3 regions of the Brevibacillus sp. AY1 genome follow, and region 1 is predicted to be linked to each of the others. Evidence: a T-box and tRNA genes for the amino acid it is inferred to sense, from the RefSeq annotation. Region 1 holds a T-box; the other regions hold tRNA genes.
What was found. The T-box of region 1 lies ahead of leuS (leucine--tRNA ligase). A T-box ahead of a tRNA ligase gene usually reads a tRNA of that ligase, here a tRNA-Leu.
Positions count from the first base shown of each region.

Region 2: it has a tRNA-Leu gene. The T-box ahead of leuS (leucine--tRNA ligase) is inferred to sense a tRNA for this amino acid. The anticodon was not compared.
Region 3: it has a tRNA-Leu gene. The T-box ahead of leuS (leucine--tRNA ligase) is inferred to sense a tRNA for this amino acid. The anticodon was not compared.

Region 1 covers NZ_JAFLPN010000001.1:117,541-123,299, forward strand. Annotated here, with positions in the region: gene yqeK (bis(5'-nucleosyl)-tetraphosphatase (symmetrical) YqeK) at 1-479, shown strand, start outside; gene rsfS (ribosome silencing factor) at 472-828, shown strand; gene JZI27_RS00650 (class I SAM-dependent DNA methyltransferase) at 834-1,577, shown strand; T-box leader at 1,622-1,864, shown strand; gene leuS (leucine--tRNA ligase) at 2,006-4,423, shown strand; gene comER (late competence protein ComER) at 4,611-5,450, opposite strand; gene JZI27_RS00665 (helix-hairpin-helix domain-containing protein) at 5,525-5,759, opposite strand, start outside.
Region 2 covers NZ_JAFLPN010000006.1:23,681-29,439, forward strand. Annotated here, with positions in the region: gene JZI27_RS07825 (PspA/IM30 family protein) at 1-175, shown strand, start outside; gene JZI27_RS07830 (TFIIB-type zinc ribbon-containing protein) at 203-1,234, shown strand; gene JZI27_RS07835 (TPM domain-containing protein) at 1,231-2,154, shown strand; gene JZI27_RS07840 (SPFH domain-containing protein) at 2,173-3,156, shown strand; gene JZI27_RS07845 (GyrI-like domain-containing protein) at 3,228-3,671, opposite strand; tRNA gene JZI27_RS07850 (tRNA-Leu) at 3,953-4,035, shown strand; gene JZI27_RS07855 (type 1 glutamine amidotransferase domain-containing protein) at 4,593-5,117, shown strand; gene JZI27_RS25040 (Ger(x)C family spore germination protein) at 5,553-5,759, opposite strand; gene JZI27_RS07860 (hypothetical protein) at 5,696-5,759, opposite strand, start outside.
Region 3 covers NZ_JAFLPN010000005.1:47,367-53,125, reverse strand. Annotated here, with positions in the region: gene JZI27_RS07045 (ATP-binding protein) at 1-1,180, shown strand, start outside; gene JZI27_RS07040 (YitT family protein) at 1,475-2,131, shown strand; gene JZI27_RS07035 (hypothetical protein) at 2,483-2,977, shown strand; gene thiM (hydroxyethylthiazole kinase) at 2,993-3,817, shown strand; tRNA gene JZI27_RS07025 (tRNA-Leu) at 4,031-4,115, shown strand; gene JZI27_RS07020 (EamA family transporter) at 4,252-5,160, opposite strand; gene rarD (EamA family transporter RarD) at 5,396-5,759, shown strand, end outside.

The DNA.
Region 1 (5,759 bases):
TCGGAGCAGATCCAGAAAAGGCCGAATTGGCCGGATTTCTTCATGATTACTGCAAATGCTGGTCGATCGATAAAATGCACGACATTCTCGTTCGCCATGACCTGCCGCAGGAGCTTCTCCAAGGTGAAAAAGAGCTGTGGCATGCTTTTGCTGGTGCAATTGTCATTCAAACAGTGATCGGCGTGACGGATCCTGAGATTTTGCAGGCGGTACGCTACCATACGACGGGCAGAGTTGGAATGACGCTGTTAGAAAAAGTAGTTTGTGTGGCAGACTATATAGAACCAAACCGACAGTATCCAGGCGTGGAGCAAATTCGCGATCTGGCTCAAAAGGATTTGGATACAGCCCTTTCCGTGGCATTGGGGGGGACGATCCAGTTCTTGATAGAAAAGCAGAAAACGGTCTTCCCGTTGACACTGATGGCATACAACGACTTGATTTCCCGCAGAGGGAGAGAAGGAGGGTTTAATGGTTAGAACAGTTGATGATTTGGCTCGCCTGGTTATTAAAGCAGCAGAGGAAAAAAAGGCAGAGAATATTACGGTGCTCGATATCAAGAACCTGACCGTGATCGCAGATTACTTCATGATCTGCCACGGAAACAACGAGCGTCAGGTACAGGCCATTGTCCGTGAAATCCGCGACCAGGCACATAAAAATGGCTACAACGTGCGTGGTATCGAGGGCGAGGAGGAAGGTCGCTGGGCACTCGTAGACCTCGAGGATGTGATCATTCACGTTTTCCATCGGGAAGAGCGCGAGTTTTACAATCTTGAGCGTCTGTGGAAGGATGCCGAAGTGGTTACCTTCTCATCGCAGGAGTAATCGACATGGCGTATTCGCACATGGCCGCGATATACGACAAATTAATGGCGGACACACCTTACGATCAATGGCTGGAATGGGTGGATCGCACGTGGAGCAAGGGAGAAAAACCGCTCCATGTGATTGATCTGGGCTGCGGTACAGGCTCCGTTGCCATTCCGTTAGCCAAGCGAGGATATCGGGTGACTGGCGTTGATTTGTCGGCAGAGATGCTCGCTATCGCGTATGACAAAATGAGGCAGGAGCAAGTGTATATCTCCTGGGTTGAGCAGGACATGCGTGAGCTTGAGATGACACCCGCTGATGCGGTCATTTCCTTGTGCGACTCCTTGAGCTATCTGACACAAGAGGAAGACGTACAGGAGACATTCCGCCGCGTATTTGCTCATTTGACCCCGGGTGGCTCGTTTTTATTTGATGTTCACAGTCCTTATAAGATGCTGCAGGTCTTTGGAGATGAGACGTTTACCCTGGTAGAAGAAGATGTCTCGTATATTTGGAATGCGTTCTGCGATCCGCTTCGCTTGGAGGTGGAGCATCAGCTCACCTTCTTCATCCGTCAGCCCTCGGGCTTGTACGAGCGGGTAGAAGAGGAGCATTGGCAGCGTGCGTATCAGCCCATGCAGATCTTTCGCTGGCTGCAGGATGCAGGATTTACGGATGTTGTGCTGACAGCAGACTTTACCGATCTTCCGCCGCAAGCAGACAGTGAACGGCACTTTTTTGTGGCTCGTCGGCCGAAAGATTGACACGACTGGTTAGGATTGACTATAATCGTGTTATAACTGCAAAAATCGACGCGTTAAAAGAGGAATAGTAGGAATCGTTCTGTGACCAAAAGAGAGTTGACGGTGGGTGCAAGTCAACCCAGACCACTCCGAACTCGCCTCCGAGCACTCCCCCTGAAGGCCTGATGGATTGGCTGTGTAAGGGAGGGCGTTTCATCCACGATACGGATATGAACAAGCGGGTGAAACAGTTCTCTTCACCAAACTGGGTGGTACCGCGGGAGTCTACACAACCTCTCGTCCCTTTTCGTAAGCGATAGGGGCGCGGGGTTTTTTATTTTACTATCAATTTGTAGTACCATACAAAGCTTGAAAAGGCGGAGTAGCCATGCTACTTCTCGTCAAAGCTGTGTAATCTATTTCGTTATTTCAGATGGGAGTGCTTTACCATGGTTTTCAGTCATCGCAATGTCGAAAAGAAATGGCAACAATACTGGGAGCAAAACAAAACCTTCAAGACTTCAGAGGATGAGGGCAAGAAAAAGTTCTATGCGCTTGATATGTTCCCGTATCCATCGGGTGCAGGACTGCACGTTGGACATCCAGAGGGCTATACGGCTACAGATATTTTGTCCCGCATGAAACGCATGCAAGGCTATAATGTACTTCATCCAATGGGATGGGATGCATTTGGTCTGCCGGCTGAGCAATACGCTCTCGATACAGGAAATGACCCTGCTGAATTTACCGAGCACAACATCAACAATTTCCGCCGTCAGATCAAGTCGCTGGGCTTCTCCTACGACTGGGACCGGGAAATCAATACAACAGATCCAAACTACTACAAATGGACACAGTGGATTTTCACCAAGCTATATGAACACGGTCTGGCCTACATCGATGAAGTGGCTGTAAACTGGTGCCCGGCACTTGGTACCGTACTGGCCAACGAAGAGGTCATCGAAGGCAAGAGTGAACGCGGAGGCCATCCGGTCGAACGCCGCCCAATGAAGCAATGGGTATTGAAAATTACAGCTTACGCAGAGCGATTGCTCGCTGACCTCGAAGAGCTGGATTGGCCAGAGAGCATCAAGGAAATGCAACGCAACTGGATCGGCCGTTCGGAAGGGGCAGAAGTGACCTTTGGAATTGAAGGCCACGAAGAGACGTTCACGGTATTCACCACTCGCCCTGATACCTTGTTCGGTGCAACCTATGCGGTGCTGGCTCCTGAGCATAAGCTGGTCGAGCAAATTACGGTACCTGGACAAAAGGCAGCAGTTGAAGCGTATTTGGATCAGGCAAAACACAAAAGCGATCTGGAGCGTACGGACCTGGCGAAAGAAAAAACAGGCGTATTCACAGGCGCCTATGCGATCAATCCGGTAAATGGCGAACGTCTGCCTATCTGGATTGCCGACTACGTATTGATCAGCTATGGTACTGGATCGATCATGGCCGTTCCAGCACACGATGAGCGAGACTATGAATTCGCAAAAACCTTTGATTTGCCAATCAAAGCTGTTATTGCAGGTGGAGACATTACGAAGGAAGCGTACGCTGGTGACGGCGAACACATCAATTCTGGCTTCCTCGATGGTTTGAACAAGGAACAAGCGATCAGCAAAATGATCGAATGGCTCGAGGAGAACGGTAAAGGAAACCGCAAAGTCACCTATCGTCTGCGCGACTGGCTGTTCAGTCGTCAACGCTACTGGGGCGAGCCGATTCCAATCATCCATTTGGAAGATGGCACGATGAAAGTGGTTCCAGCTGATGAATTGCCGATAATCCTTCCGAAGACGAAAGAAATCAAACCGTCTGGTACAGGTGAGTCGCCACTTGCCAACATCACCGACTGGATCAATATCGTAGACAAAGAGACTGGCATGAAAGCTCGCCGTGAAACGAATACCATGCCTCAATGGGCTGGTAGCTGCTGGTACTTCCTGCGCTTTATCGATCCGCACAATGATCAGGCGATGGCAGATCCGGATAAACTGAAAGAGTGGCTGCCGATTGATATCTATATCGGAGGGGCGGAACACGCTGTTCTTCACTTGCTCTACTCTCGTTTCTGGCACAAATTCCTCTACGATATCGGTGTCGTACCGACGAAAGAGCCATTCCAGAAGCTCTTTAACCAAGGAATGATCCTGGGTGAGAACAACGAGAAGATGAGTAAGTCCAAAGGAAACGTCGTGAATCCGGACGACATCGTGCAAAGCCACGGTGCAGACACCCTGCGTATGTATGAAATGTTCATGGGGCCATTGGATGCATCCATCGCGTGGTCTACAAAAGGCCTCGATGGTGCCCGCCGCTTTCTGGACCGCGTCTACCGCTTGTATGTGAATGACAATGGTGAGCTGAATCCGAAGATCGTGGATACAGACAAACCGAATTCGATGGAGCGCGTCTACCATCAGACGGTCAAAAAAGTAACCGAGGATTACGAGGGACTGCGCTTCAATACAGGGATCTCCCAGCTGATGGTGTTCATCAACGAAGCTTACAAGGCGGACGTTTTGCCGAAGAAATACATGGAAGACTTTGTGAAAATGCTCTCTCCGATTGCACCGCATATTGGGGAAGAGCTGTGGGAAAAGCTTGGACATGCCAATACGATTGCGTACGAGGCATGGCCAACCTACGACGAAGCGAAGCTGGTTGAAGACGAGGTTGAAATCGTCCTGCAGGTCAATGGGAAAAACAAAGAAAAGCTGCTGATTGCATCTGACGCAACCAAAGAGCAGATGGAAGCTCTGGCGATGAGCAATGAGACCATCAAGGAGCTCATCGAAGGCAAAACAATCGTGAAGGTAATCGCTGTTCCTGGTAAATTGGTAAATATCGTCATTCGCTAAGGCGAGAATGGACGGACGGAAGTAACATAGGAAGAGGAGTGGAACCTGTTAAATGGGCCCACTCCTTTTTATTTTACTATCGGAAAGTTTAAGTGCGCTAAAGCGCTAAAAAGATTAGCGGAAGATAGTATAAGTGCAACTAAGGCTCCGCCAAAAGCTTGGCCGTAGCCAAGTTTTCTAATATCCATCAAAGCTGTTTCACATGATTCTTCCACTGTTGTTGAACCAGCTCCTGATCCTCCGCAAATTTGGCGTGTGTACGATGAAACACCTCTGCGAACAATCCGGGCACACCTTTTTGCAAAGCTACCAATCCTTCACCGGTAATTCCGCCGGGTACACAGACGCGCTGCTGCAGGGTTGGAAGAGTAAATAGTTCCTGTTTAAGCAGCTCGCCCATCCCGATCAGCATATGTGTTACCAGGTAGGTAGCCGCTTCGTGGGATAATCCGGTTTCCTTTTCAGCATCTTCAATCATCTGCTGCAGGATATAGCTCAAAAAAGCTGGACCGCAGCTAGTTATGTCAGAGCTTACCCGCAAATAGGTTTCGGATACTTCAATGGGCTGACTGATCGTAGAAAACAGGGAGAAGATGTTTTGTCGATGCTGCTGGGTGATCCGCGAGCCGAACTCGCACAGACTGACGCCGCTTTTGGCCGCATTGGTAATGCTTGGGACGACTCTCGCTACGGGGCAGGGAACTTGGGCCTCCAGTTGTTTTAGCTTAATCGGGCTGGTGATCGTAATCATTAAATGGTTCGTCGTTAAGGCAGGGGCCAGTTGTTCTAGCAAGACGTTATATTCAGAGGGCTTGACGCACAAAAGCAGGATGCTGGATGTTTGCGCCACTTCTGTATTGCTTTGTGCGACGCTCAAACCTGGGTATTTTTCCGCTAGACGAACAGCTTTAGCAGGGGTTCGGTTGTGTACGATGAGCTGCGTGGGCGATAAGGCTTTGGCTGTTAACCAGGCCTCCAGCAAAATACTGCCCATACTGCCCGTACCAATGACTCCAATCCTGTTCAAGTCCATACCTCCTTCCTCTGATTCTTTCCCCATCATATGAGGAAAAGAAGGCGATCATGACCCTCGCGCATCATCTAACGAATACGAATACGATCCTTCAGCCGCTCGTACATTTTGTCCCCGATACCTGAAATGAGCTTGATATCCTCCGGTGAACGGAAACCTTGCTTTTCTGTTCGGTATTGGAGGATGGCTTGCGCTTTTGCTTCGCCAATGCCTGGCAGGGACATCAACTCGGCTGCTGTTGCGGTGTTTATATTGATCGTCCCACCCGAGCCTTGACCGGCAGGATCAGAAGAGGAGGGGATG
Region 2 (5,759 bases), on a different contig from region 1:
AAAACTGAATTCGATCGGTTCGACGATGAACGGTAATGATGCGGTGTTCGATGCCTTTGAAGAAAAGGTAAACCGTACCTATGATGAAGCTATGGCTATTGCCGAGCTTCGGGCAGAAAAGAAGGACAATTTTGACGAGCTGTTCGAGCAATTTGAAAAAGGTAAGAAGGAATAGCCCTTTCTTCCATATAGAGGTGAGCGAATGCCTATTATCGATTACAAATGCCCAAACTGTGGCAGTGGCATGGTCTTTGACAGTGAGACCGGGATGTTGTCTTGTCATAGCTGCGGTAGAAACGAAGATATTCAGGATAGCCCTGATCCTTTGAAGGTACATGTTTTTTCAGAAGGTGAGGCAACCGAATATCATTGCAAAAGCTGCGGGGCTGTGGTGATGACTGAGTCGGAGACGACTGCGACCACTTGTAGCTTTTGTGGGTCTGTCGTCGTACTTGGAGATCGTTTGACCGGGGAGCTTGCCCCGCTACAGGTTATTCCTTTTGCGATTAGCAAGGAAGAAGCGGTACAGGCCTTTCGGAAATGGTGCAGGAAGGGTCTGTTGGTGCCCAATGAGTTTATGGCAGCCGATCGCATCAAGGGAATAACCGGGATGTATGTTCCCTTCTGGCTGTATGATATACATAATGCGATTGAGGTCCATGCGCACGGTAAGAGAGTGAGAACGTATGAGCAGGGGGACTATCGCTATACGGAAACACGGCATTACGATGTGTACCGCAGAATTCGCCTTAATTATGTGAATGTGCCGATCGATGCTTCCGAGAAAATGAACGACCAGCTGATGGATCGATTGGAGCCGTTTCCATACGACCAGTTAAAAAGCTTTAACACGGCCTATCTGGCTGGCTACGTCGCAGAAAAATACAGCTATGACTACAAGGAGCTATTTCCACGGGCGCAAGATAAAATCAGCGATTATATCGATTCTTATATATCATCTACGGTGTCACAATATACATCGGTGAGTTTTAGTGAAAAGAACATTCATGCCAAGTGCAGGGATGCAAAATATACCCTTCTTCCAGTATGGGTGGTCCATTATGACTACAAAAACTTGGAATATACCTTTGCCATGAATGGCCAGACTGGCAAGGTAGTGGGCAAGCCACCGATTAGCAAGCTGAAGGTGCTCGCCTGGTTTGCGGGAATATCAGGTGTCTCTTTCCTTTCACTGAAGCTGGTTACCTGGATGATGGGGGGAGGATTAGGGTGAAAAGGAACAGAGTAGTGCTGTCAGTCCTGATCTTTTTCGCTGTATGGCTTTGCTTCTCCATCGGAATGAAAACAAGTGTGGCAGAAGAGGCGGGATGGAAGCCGTTGATTTATGATGAGGCGGGTCTGCTGAATCAGGATGAGATCGATGAACTGAATGAATTGGCCAATCAAATGGGGGCACTAAGAGAAACGGATATCATCATTTGGACTTCTGATAATCCAGAAAATATCGACGTGGAACTCATGACCGAAGATTTTTACGACGAGCAGGCACCAGGATACGACAAGCCTCATGGCAATGCGGTTATTTTGACCTTGGACATGAACAATCGAGAGGTGTACCTGGCCGGTTTCTATAAAGCAGAGACGTATCTGGACAACGACAGGCTTGACGAGATACGCTCTCAAATTACTCCGGATTTAGCAAACGGCGACTACAAGCTTGCCTTTCAAACGTATATTGAAACCGCGGGCGCCTATTTGGAAGTCCTTCCTGAGGTGAAACCGGATATCACTTACAACAGTAACAATAGCTACAACAACGACTACTCGCCTCCCGTGCAGTCACCGACGCATGCTACAGATCAATATGTGACGTCTCGCCCTGAGGTGAATCGGGAACCGGATAATCTTTTCTTAAATACGTGGTTTCAATTGGCGGTTTCCTTGATCATCGGAGTGATCAGCGTAGCTGTGATGGCATATCGGTCCGGGGGGCGCGTAACGGTAAATAGCCGTACCTACGAGGAAGCTCACACATCTGGGATTCTGGATTCCCGAGATGACTATCTTCACACCACGGTAACGAAACAGAAGATTGAAAGGAACACCAACAATGGCTCGGGCGGCGGGTCGTCTAGCGGAGGCGGAATGACCAGCGGAGGCCACTCACATAGCAGCAGCAGAGGATCTTTTTAAAGGAAGGAAGGGTGCACCATGTCATTTTTCGGAAATCAATTTGCGAATGTAGTGGAATGGGAAGAATTCAGAGACGATATGATTTTTTGGAAGTGGAGCAACCGGGAGATTAAAAAAGGAAGCAAATTGATCATTCGCTCCGGCCAAGACGCCATTTTTATCAATAACGGAAAGATCGAAGGGATATTTGAGGATGAAGGGGAGTATCAGATTGCTTCTGAGATCGTTCCGTTCCTCTCCACGTTGAAAGGGTTTAAATTTGGCTTCAACAGTGGGATGAGAGTGGAAATCCTATTCGTGAATACCAAAGAGTTCACGGTCAAATGGGGAACGCAAAATCCGGTGCTGATCCCGACTCCCCAGCTACCAGGAGGCATGCCGATCCGCGCGAATGGCACGTTCAATTTCAAAGTCAATGATTACGTTACGCTGATTGATAAGATTGCCGGGGTAAAAGAAAGCTATCTTGTGGATGACGTCAAAATCCGGATTACCTCCGTGCTGGACCAGTTATTGATGAAGTGGATCAGCCGGGAAGGAAAAGATATGTTCAATCTGCAAGCGAATGCGCTTGATATTGCCAAAGGCATTCGTGAAGACCTTGATATGCAAGTGATGGACATCGGGATGACGATTACAGGCTTTCAAGTCATGAGCTTCAACTATCCGAAAGAAATTCAAGATAAGATCACGAAGACAGCATCCTACGAAATGATCGGAAATCTGCAAAAGTATCAACAGGTTGCCATGACGGACGGCATCGTATCAGGCAACGTCCAAGGCGGTGGAGCTGCTTCGGACATGGCTGGCATGATGATGGGGATGAACCTTGCGAACGAAATGATGAAAAATATGAATGCCGGTCAAAAGGTTTCGGCTGAGGCCGCAAATGCCCCTTCGACATCGACTTCTGAGGGGAAAAAACCGAACTTTTGTCCAAACTGCGGAGCGAAGAACGAAGGCGCCAATTTCTGTCCGAATTGTGGCCAGAAACTGAGCTAGGATCTATCTTGGGCTAGAATGAAGAACCCCCAGCTAACAGGGGGGTTCTTCATTTGATCTGGATGGTAAAACTACTTTTTTCGAACTGGAAAATATAATGAAAATTCAGCGTTTTGCCGTTCTGTCATCGAATAAACCTTGGAATACATTTCGAATCCGTAAGACCCTGCTTGCACATATTCTGACTGGGTGATCCAATCATATAATTGTCCATAAGCATCCCCAGCCCTGTCGATGTCCCCTTTGTAGTCTAAGACAGCATAGGTTGCTTTTGGAAGCTCGTATGAAATCATGCCCTCTGGCGGCTCCGCATCATGGAGAACTTCTACCCCAGCTATCCATGAAAATGGGTCGGTATCAGGATTGTAATTTGGCGGATCTACGAAAACTCCATATGTAACCGGGAGTCCGATGGTATTCTGTTGTTTCCATGAAACCCCTCTAACAAATGGGCTCAGAGATATTTCTGTGAAGCTGGATCTTCTCCTAGCATAGGTGCAACCTTCCGTGCTCATCTGCTTCAACAAGTGAAAATGAGATTGTCGAATAAACAGAAGATGAGACGATACGAAGTGGTGGCAGTTTTTTTGTCAATCAATAAAATAGAAAGAGGAAGGTCTGCCGGAAAAACGCTGTTAGAGCCTGATAAATCAATCTTTTATGTCAGATTTTCTACCATCTCAGTGCTTGTTAAATGGAAAAAATATCCGGTATTGCGTGCGTATCAATTTGTCTGTATAGTATTTAAGTGTCAGCGAGATTTGCGAAAAATGTCGAATGTTGCTGACTTGTTTATGCCGGTATGGCGGAATTGGCAGACGCGCGCGACTCAAAATCGTGAGGGAAACCGTGGGGGTTCAAGTCCCTCTACCGGCACCATCTACATTACATATGATCACCGCTATAAGGTGGGAAACAGCGAATGAAACCTGTTTCTCACTTTTTTAATGAAAAATGGTCTTTGAGATCCAGCCGAAGTGGTGGGCAGGAAACAGGAGAAAACGCTCCAAGATCTGCGCTTATTTGTCCTGTTTCCTGAGGACAGCTTCAAGCGAAAGTCTTTGGGATTCCAACCGAAGCGGAATGAAAAAAGAGAAACCTGCCTTTAGCGTCCACCCATGAGATCCATCTTGAACCGGCTGCTTTGGAAGCGGATTTCCTTTTTTTATACTATCGGAAAGTTTAAGTGCGCTAAAGCGCTAAAAAGATTAGCGGAAGATAGTATAAGTGCAACTAAGGCTCCGCCAAAAGCTTGGCCGTAGCCAAGTTTTCTAATAGAGCCGGGCAGGGATGACCTCCAGCAGGAATCCCAAGAACTTGGAGGGTTTTCTTCTTTTTTATCTCCTCCACAGAAGCCCGGGCAAAGTAAAGTCTCATGGAGGTTTCCATAGAGGGCTTCCTACCTGTACAATGATAAGGAAAGGGAGGCTGATTCCATGAGATTATCTGGCAAGAAAGTAGTCTGCTTCGTCGAGTCGGAGTTCGAAGATCTGGAGCTTTGGTACCCAGTGCTGAGACTTCGGGAGGAGGGAGCAGTCGTTCATTTGGTAGGACCACAAGCCAAACAGGTTTACATAGGCAAATACGGCGTTCCCTGCGAAGCGGAAATCGCGATGGCGGATGTGAATGCGGCTGATTACGACGGCGTTCTGGTGCCAGGGGGCTGGGCGCCTGACAAGCTGCGCCGCTATCCGGAGGTTATTTCCTTCGTCCAGGCCATGCACCAGGCGAAAAAGCCGATCGGTCATATTTGCCACGCGGGCTGGGTACTAGCTTCGGCTAAAATTTTGCAGGGTGTAACCACGACATCCACGCCCGGCATCAAGGATGACATGGAGAATGCAGGAGCGATCTGGGTCGACGAGCCGGTTGTCGTAGACGGACACATCGTAGGTTCTCGTCGTCCACCTGATCTGCCTCCATACGCCAAGGCATTTGCTGATCTGTTAGCTGAAAAATAAAACCGTGAGAAGGGCCTGTACGTTCCAGATCGTTGGATGTACGGGCCCTTATTGCTTATCCTTTTTCTTGCTTTCCACGGCGGATCGCCAAGCTCGTGCAGTTTGCTGACGATTCGATCCAGGACGAAGGGAACCAAAGCAGAGAGCAGGATGCCAATGATCATGAGATAGATCGTAATCTCACCAAAAAAGGTTGTCATGACGCTCGTTCTCCTCCTTATCAGTACCCTGAGCGGTTTATTTCACCGATGTTGCGGATAAAGACACGAGCTTCCACCGAAATCATGCTTTTTTCAAATAGACGTTTTCCTGAATGCCAATCTTGCTTGATCGTTTTCCATAAAGCGTGATGGTTTTGTTTCAGCTAACTATCCAAGCGTAGAACGTCCACTTTCATCTGCTTTTGCACTTTACTGATCGTGTCGTGACTCAGCCTCATAATCTCTTGCGCAAAAGCATGCCATGCGAGATCAAGATTTTGCTCGTTCGTCTGAGGTCGGGATCGCGCAGAAAAAAATCAATGGAGTTGGCGAATCCATTCGGGGAATTGGCAATTTGTTCAGAGATGACCACGACCTTCAAATGCTGGTAAAAAGGGGCGCGGCTGGAACGAGTAGCGATTTCTCTGGACGCTTCGAACAG
Region 3 (5,759 bases), on a different contig from region 1:
ATATATCGGAGATGACCAAGAAAAGGTGTTTCTCATGGGGCTGCTTCTCGTCTCCATTTACGAGCACTACTCCTCCGAGGGGAAGCATAGCGGCACTCTTCAGCATTTGCTTGTCATCGAAGAGGCTCACCGCCTGTTGGAAAATGCGCAACGCTCCTCGAATCAGGAAATTGGCGATTTGCGGGGAAAAGCTGTCGAGACCTTCAACCACATGCTCTCCGAGATCCGTACGTACGGCCAGGGCATGATTATCGCAGACCAGATACCGACAAAGCTGTCTCCTGATATTATCAAAAATACGAATCTGAAAATCATTCATCGGCTGTTCGCCAAAGATGACAGGCAATTGGTTGGTGACGCCATCGGACTGGATGATGAACAGATCCAGGAAATCATTCGGTTGAAGCAAGGAGAGGCCGTTATTTTTCATGGACAGATTGATCGGCCGATGAAAGTCCATGTCCAGGTTGACGCAGAACTGTTGGCCGAGAATCAAGCCGATCCGAAACGTCCAGAGCGAGCTCCCTTTGATTTGGCTAGATTCGTCCTGCAGCAGGAAAGATTTCGTTCGGATAGCAAGCGGCTCATCGGAACGTATCTCTTGTTTCCGGAAGCAGAGTGCGCGATCAATGAGAAACTGTCGCAGCTCGTCAGCCGTATAACGGGACAGCAATTTGATCAGGGGACGATACAGGGACTTTGGAGCTCTCTCGTCCAGCGTTTTTTGCAGGATACGTCTCTAGCCGAATGGATTTCTTACGTTTACCTGGTAGAGATAAAAACAACGATTCAACAAGGCGAAGCTCCGCTTGAGGTCCTAAGAGACGCGCTTACCCGTTTTCTTCCGGCTGCATCCGTTCCTTACAGCATGGAACGATATGCGGACCTGGCTACTCCGTATGCATGGATGAAAACGCTGTTTCCGACTGGAGAGGCATTGTCTGAACTGCTGGAACATCCTGAGGAGCTTCACCAGGACAATCGTAGACTGCAGGCCAGGGTGCTCAAGTACAGCGGCATTGCAGCCATGGTTGAGCTTTCTGTTCTGAACAGTAGGCAAAAAAGCAGACTCTGTCATGCAATCGTTCTGGATGAATGCAGCGATTATCCTGAGCTGTTGGAAAAGTATTTTGCGATCAAGCCCATGCAGCCTTGGGTAACGCTTGGACAGCATGTGTGACCATCGTCCTGATCATGGTAACGGGCATTGTGAAGGCTTCTATAATCGCTTTTTTTATGATATAATTAAAAAAAAGCAATGGAAGGGATAAGGATACCATGCGTCCCCACAGGACGATTTGGAAACAATTTGACCTCTCCTACATCTAGCTTCGTAGTAGTCGATCGTCACTCGGGCGGTTAACCTACTACGAAAGCGAGGCCATTTGTATGAGTAGCGACTTATACTTGCGAATATCCTCCGTAGTCGGTTGGCAGCCCATGCCTAAACCGACAAAAATGCGAGGAATTCAAGATGAAGAGAGCGCTGCAGTTCATTCAACGTTACGGTATGATTTTGTTTGGAGCTTGTTTGCTTGCTTTTGCTTACTATCACATTAATTTTCAGAACCACCTGTCAGAAGGAGGGTTCGTCGGGCTGGGCTTACTGGCCAAGTACATCTTTGACTTGTCACCGGCACTCATGATGCTGGCGTTAGACATCCCACTTATTTTGGTGGCATGGCTGGTAAAAGGACGTCAGTTTATCTGGAACACGGTGGTCGCATCTCTTTCTTTTACGGGTTTTTACGAGCTGTTTGAAAAGTATTCGCCTATCGTTTTGGACATGAGCTCCATGATGCCGCTTGCTTCACTGTTGTCCGGTGTCCTCACTGGACTTGGGACAGGGCTGGTATTGCGCTTTGGAGCCGCTACAGGCGGTGACGATATCCTTTCCTTGCTGCTCAGCAAATACACAGGACTTACAGTAGGGACGATTTTCCTATTGATGGACGTGATGGTCCTCAGTCTTTCCTTCTGGTATTTGCCTGCAAAAGAGATGTTTTACACGATTCTTGCAGTGGTGATCTCCAGTCGCGTCATTAACTGGAGTATGGGTCTTGGTGCTGCACCTCAAATGGAGGCTCATCAAGGTCACGGACACGGGCGCGTGTCCCTGAACCATCGATAATGAAAGAGATGTGCGTAGTGGTACGCATCGCATCTAATAAACACTTCTTGATCAAACGTCGCGATGAACGACTGATACTGACACCCCTTCATGATGAGATGGGAACCCCTTTGTGGAGTTGCCTGTCTGCATGGAGGGGTGTTTAGTTTTGATCAAATTTCTTTCAATGATACGCAATGTTGCGACTAACGGCGCATAAAACCCTTAGCCTCCACATCCGATACCAGAATAGAGAAGAAAATGGATAAAGGGGAACTCACGATGACAACCTACTATTATTTCACTTGTACAAAGTGTGGGACCAGAGGAGGTTCCTTAGGAAGCCAGGCATGGGGATGGGGAAATTTTGACATGATCGAATCATTCAAATTTCTTGCCTATCACATCAATAAATGTGGAGAGGATTCAATCCGGATCATCTCAGAGGACGTCGTACACTATGTAGATCTTTTGCATGATGAATATAATGTTTTTTTAGAAGAAACGAAGCATATTTTCCCGCATTCCAGAGATTGGGATTTTCTGGTTCGCTCGCATGAATTGTCCATCGAGGAATTGAAGCAAAAGTGGGTCGATGAGCAAGCGATTAGGGAAGAGGACGAAAGGATAAAAATTACAGGACACATCAAAGAGATCGAGATCATGAAGGAAGGTCCCGGTCACTATGTGTATTTGGGCCAAGTAGTCTGCCTGGATGGTGAAGTAAACAAGGTATTGGCGCATTCACGTGAATTGCCCGAATTGAATCAATCTTATATGATTATGGGGGTCATGCAAAACCATCCCGAGCTTGGAGAGGTGTTGGAGGTACATAAGCTTCTTTCTCGCTCCGAGTCAAGCGCATAGAGAGGAGATATTAAAGTGCAATCGGAAGTCGTGGGACAATCGCTGGAAAAAATACGCCAAGTCAATCCACTTATTCACAATATCACCAATGTGGTCGTCACCAACTTCACCGCGAATGGTCTTTTAGCATTGGGAGCTTCGCCGGTTATGGCCTACGCCAAGCAGGAAGTTGCCGAAATGGCAAGCATTGCAGGTGCATTGGTCCTCAATATGGGAACCTTGAATGAAACCGAAGTTGAAGCAATGATCCTTGCGGGAAAATCGGCCAACGAACATGGAGTTCCCGTCATATTTGACCCGGTAGGTGCCGGTGCTACTGCGTACCGTACAGCAACCGCTCAAAAAATCGTCGAGCAGGTCAAGGTCTCGATTCTCAGAGGAAACGCAGCAGAAATCGCGAATGTCATCGGCGAAAAATGGCAGATCAAAGGCGTCGATGCGGCACAAGGAAATCAGGATGTCGTCGCACTCGCCCAAAAAGCGGCCAAGCAATTAGGAACGATCGTTGCCATCACGGGAAAAGAAGATGTCATCACCGATGGGAAAACACTGTATTGCATCGGGAACGGTCATCCCATCTTGACCAAGGTGACCGGTACAGGCTGTCTGCTTACTTCTGTGATTGGTGCTTTTGCTGCGGTGGAAAGCGATCTGCTCCTGGCAGGGGCATCGGCCCTTGTTTGCTATGGGGTAGCAGCTGAAAAAGCGGCCAAAAAATCTGCAGAAGAAGGCCCAGGGAGCTTTCAGGTGCAGTTTTTGAATGAGCTGTCTGCGATTGTGGAAGATGATGTGAAGCGGATGGGAGTCGTGCGAAAAGAAGTGCTGGAGCAGGGGGGTTAATCTGTCATGACTTGCCCTTGAATTCAATGGAGAGTTATGATAGATTAATCATTGCACATGCTCGTCTTTTGAGCATGATGTTGGATGGATGTCCGAGCGGCCGAAGGAGCACGATTGGAAATCGTGTAGGCGGGGTCAACTCGTCTCGTGGGTTCGATTCCCATCACCCGCCCCATTTTTAAAATCTACACATATACTATCCTATTAAACCATGCGGTCGTGGTGGAATTGGCAGACACACCATCTTGAGGGGGTGGCGGGGCGACCCGTGCGAGTTCGAGTCTCGCCGACCGCACCATCTACATAGGACGTACACGAACAAAACCAGCTTGTTGGCCTTCGAGCCAGCATCGCTGGTTTCTTTCTATTGTAAAAGAAGCTGACTCTTCGTCTCTCGTAGACAGGAGTCAGCTTCTTGTGTATGCATAGACGTCTCAACCGCTTTTTTCCCTCATGGCTTGTGATGGAGGGAGGACTTGCCGCCATTTGATTTGTGGTACTGCAATCGCGGCCAGGATCAACAAGACGCCGCTCCATTTGGTCAAACTGACTGGCTCGTGTAGAACAAAGCTGGCCAACAGGACAACTGCAGGCAACTCCATCGCGCTGAGTATGGTGACCAATCCGTTTCCAAGGCGGGGAACACTGACGGAGAGACAAAAGATCGGAATAACCGAGCCGAACAAGGCTACGAGCAGCCCGTATGGCAATAATCCGTCCAGCAATCGTCCATTCAGTAAAAAGGTCGGCGGGTACACCAGTGAGAGCATCAAGGATGCCATGCTGATCGAAATGGCACTTCGCAAATACGGATTCAGGTCTGGAAGAATACGGCCGCTCATAAAAATGACGACGGCAAAGGAAAAGCCGGATAACAGTCCACATACCAAGCCGAACAGACTGACATCATTCCAGCCTGTCTCGCCAAGGCCGCTGGCAAGAACCGTTCCGCCGCCGATCATGATGATCGAAATCCATTTATCCAGGCTTGGCCATTGACGCTTTGAGATGGATTCAAGCAGAATGCCGAACCAGGTGAATTGAAAGAACAGGACGATAGCCAGCGACGCAGAGAGATGACTCACGGCAAGATTATATAAATAACTGGCAAAAGCCATCATCAGACTGACGGGTACAAGGGACATGACGTATTTGAAGCGAAACCGTTCTTTGGAAAATAGGAGTGCAAGTACAGACATGATGATTCCGCCAAAAAGAAGCTGGCTGCCACTCAGCTCGGTGGGTGTGTAGCCAACTGAAAAACCAAGCTTCATGACCATGGATAATACGCCATAGCTACATGCCCCGAGCAAGACGAGGATTACAGAGCGCCAGTATGTCATAGGTGAACTTCCTTTCGATACATTAAAAATTTGGTGAATAAAAATATTGTACTATAGAGGTAAAATTGGTACAATTAATATTTTTGGCACTTTATTCTACTAATGTGGTAGTGAAATAACGGAGAAAACCGTCTACCTGTAATCTAGAGCGAGAATGTGATAGCAGGAATCGGGTGAATCCGCTACACTAGGAGCATTAGACGAGATTTCATTTCTCCACTGGGGGCTAATGAGAATGAGACGAGGAGTCGTATACGCTGTCATTGCGTATTTGGTCTGGGGCTTGCTTCCGTTGTATTGGAACGTGTTTCAAACCGTAGGAGCATTTGAGATACTTGCCCATCGGATCTTATGGTCATTTGTATTTGTAGGAATCGTCTTGTTGATCAAGAAGCGTTGGAGAAGCATGATAAACGCTCTTTCTGGGGCTAAAGTAAGAGGGGCGATGATTCTCAGCTCGATCTTAATATCAGCGAACTGGCTCATTTATATCTGGGCGGTTAATAACGAAAAAGTACTCGAAACGAGCTTGGGTTACTACATGAACCCCCTCTTGAGTGTCTTTTTTGGTGTCATCTTTTTAAGGGAACGGCTGCAGT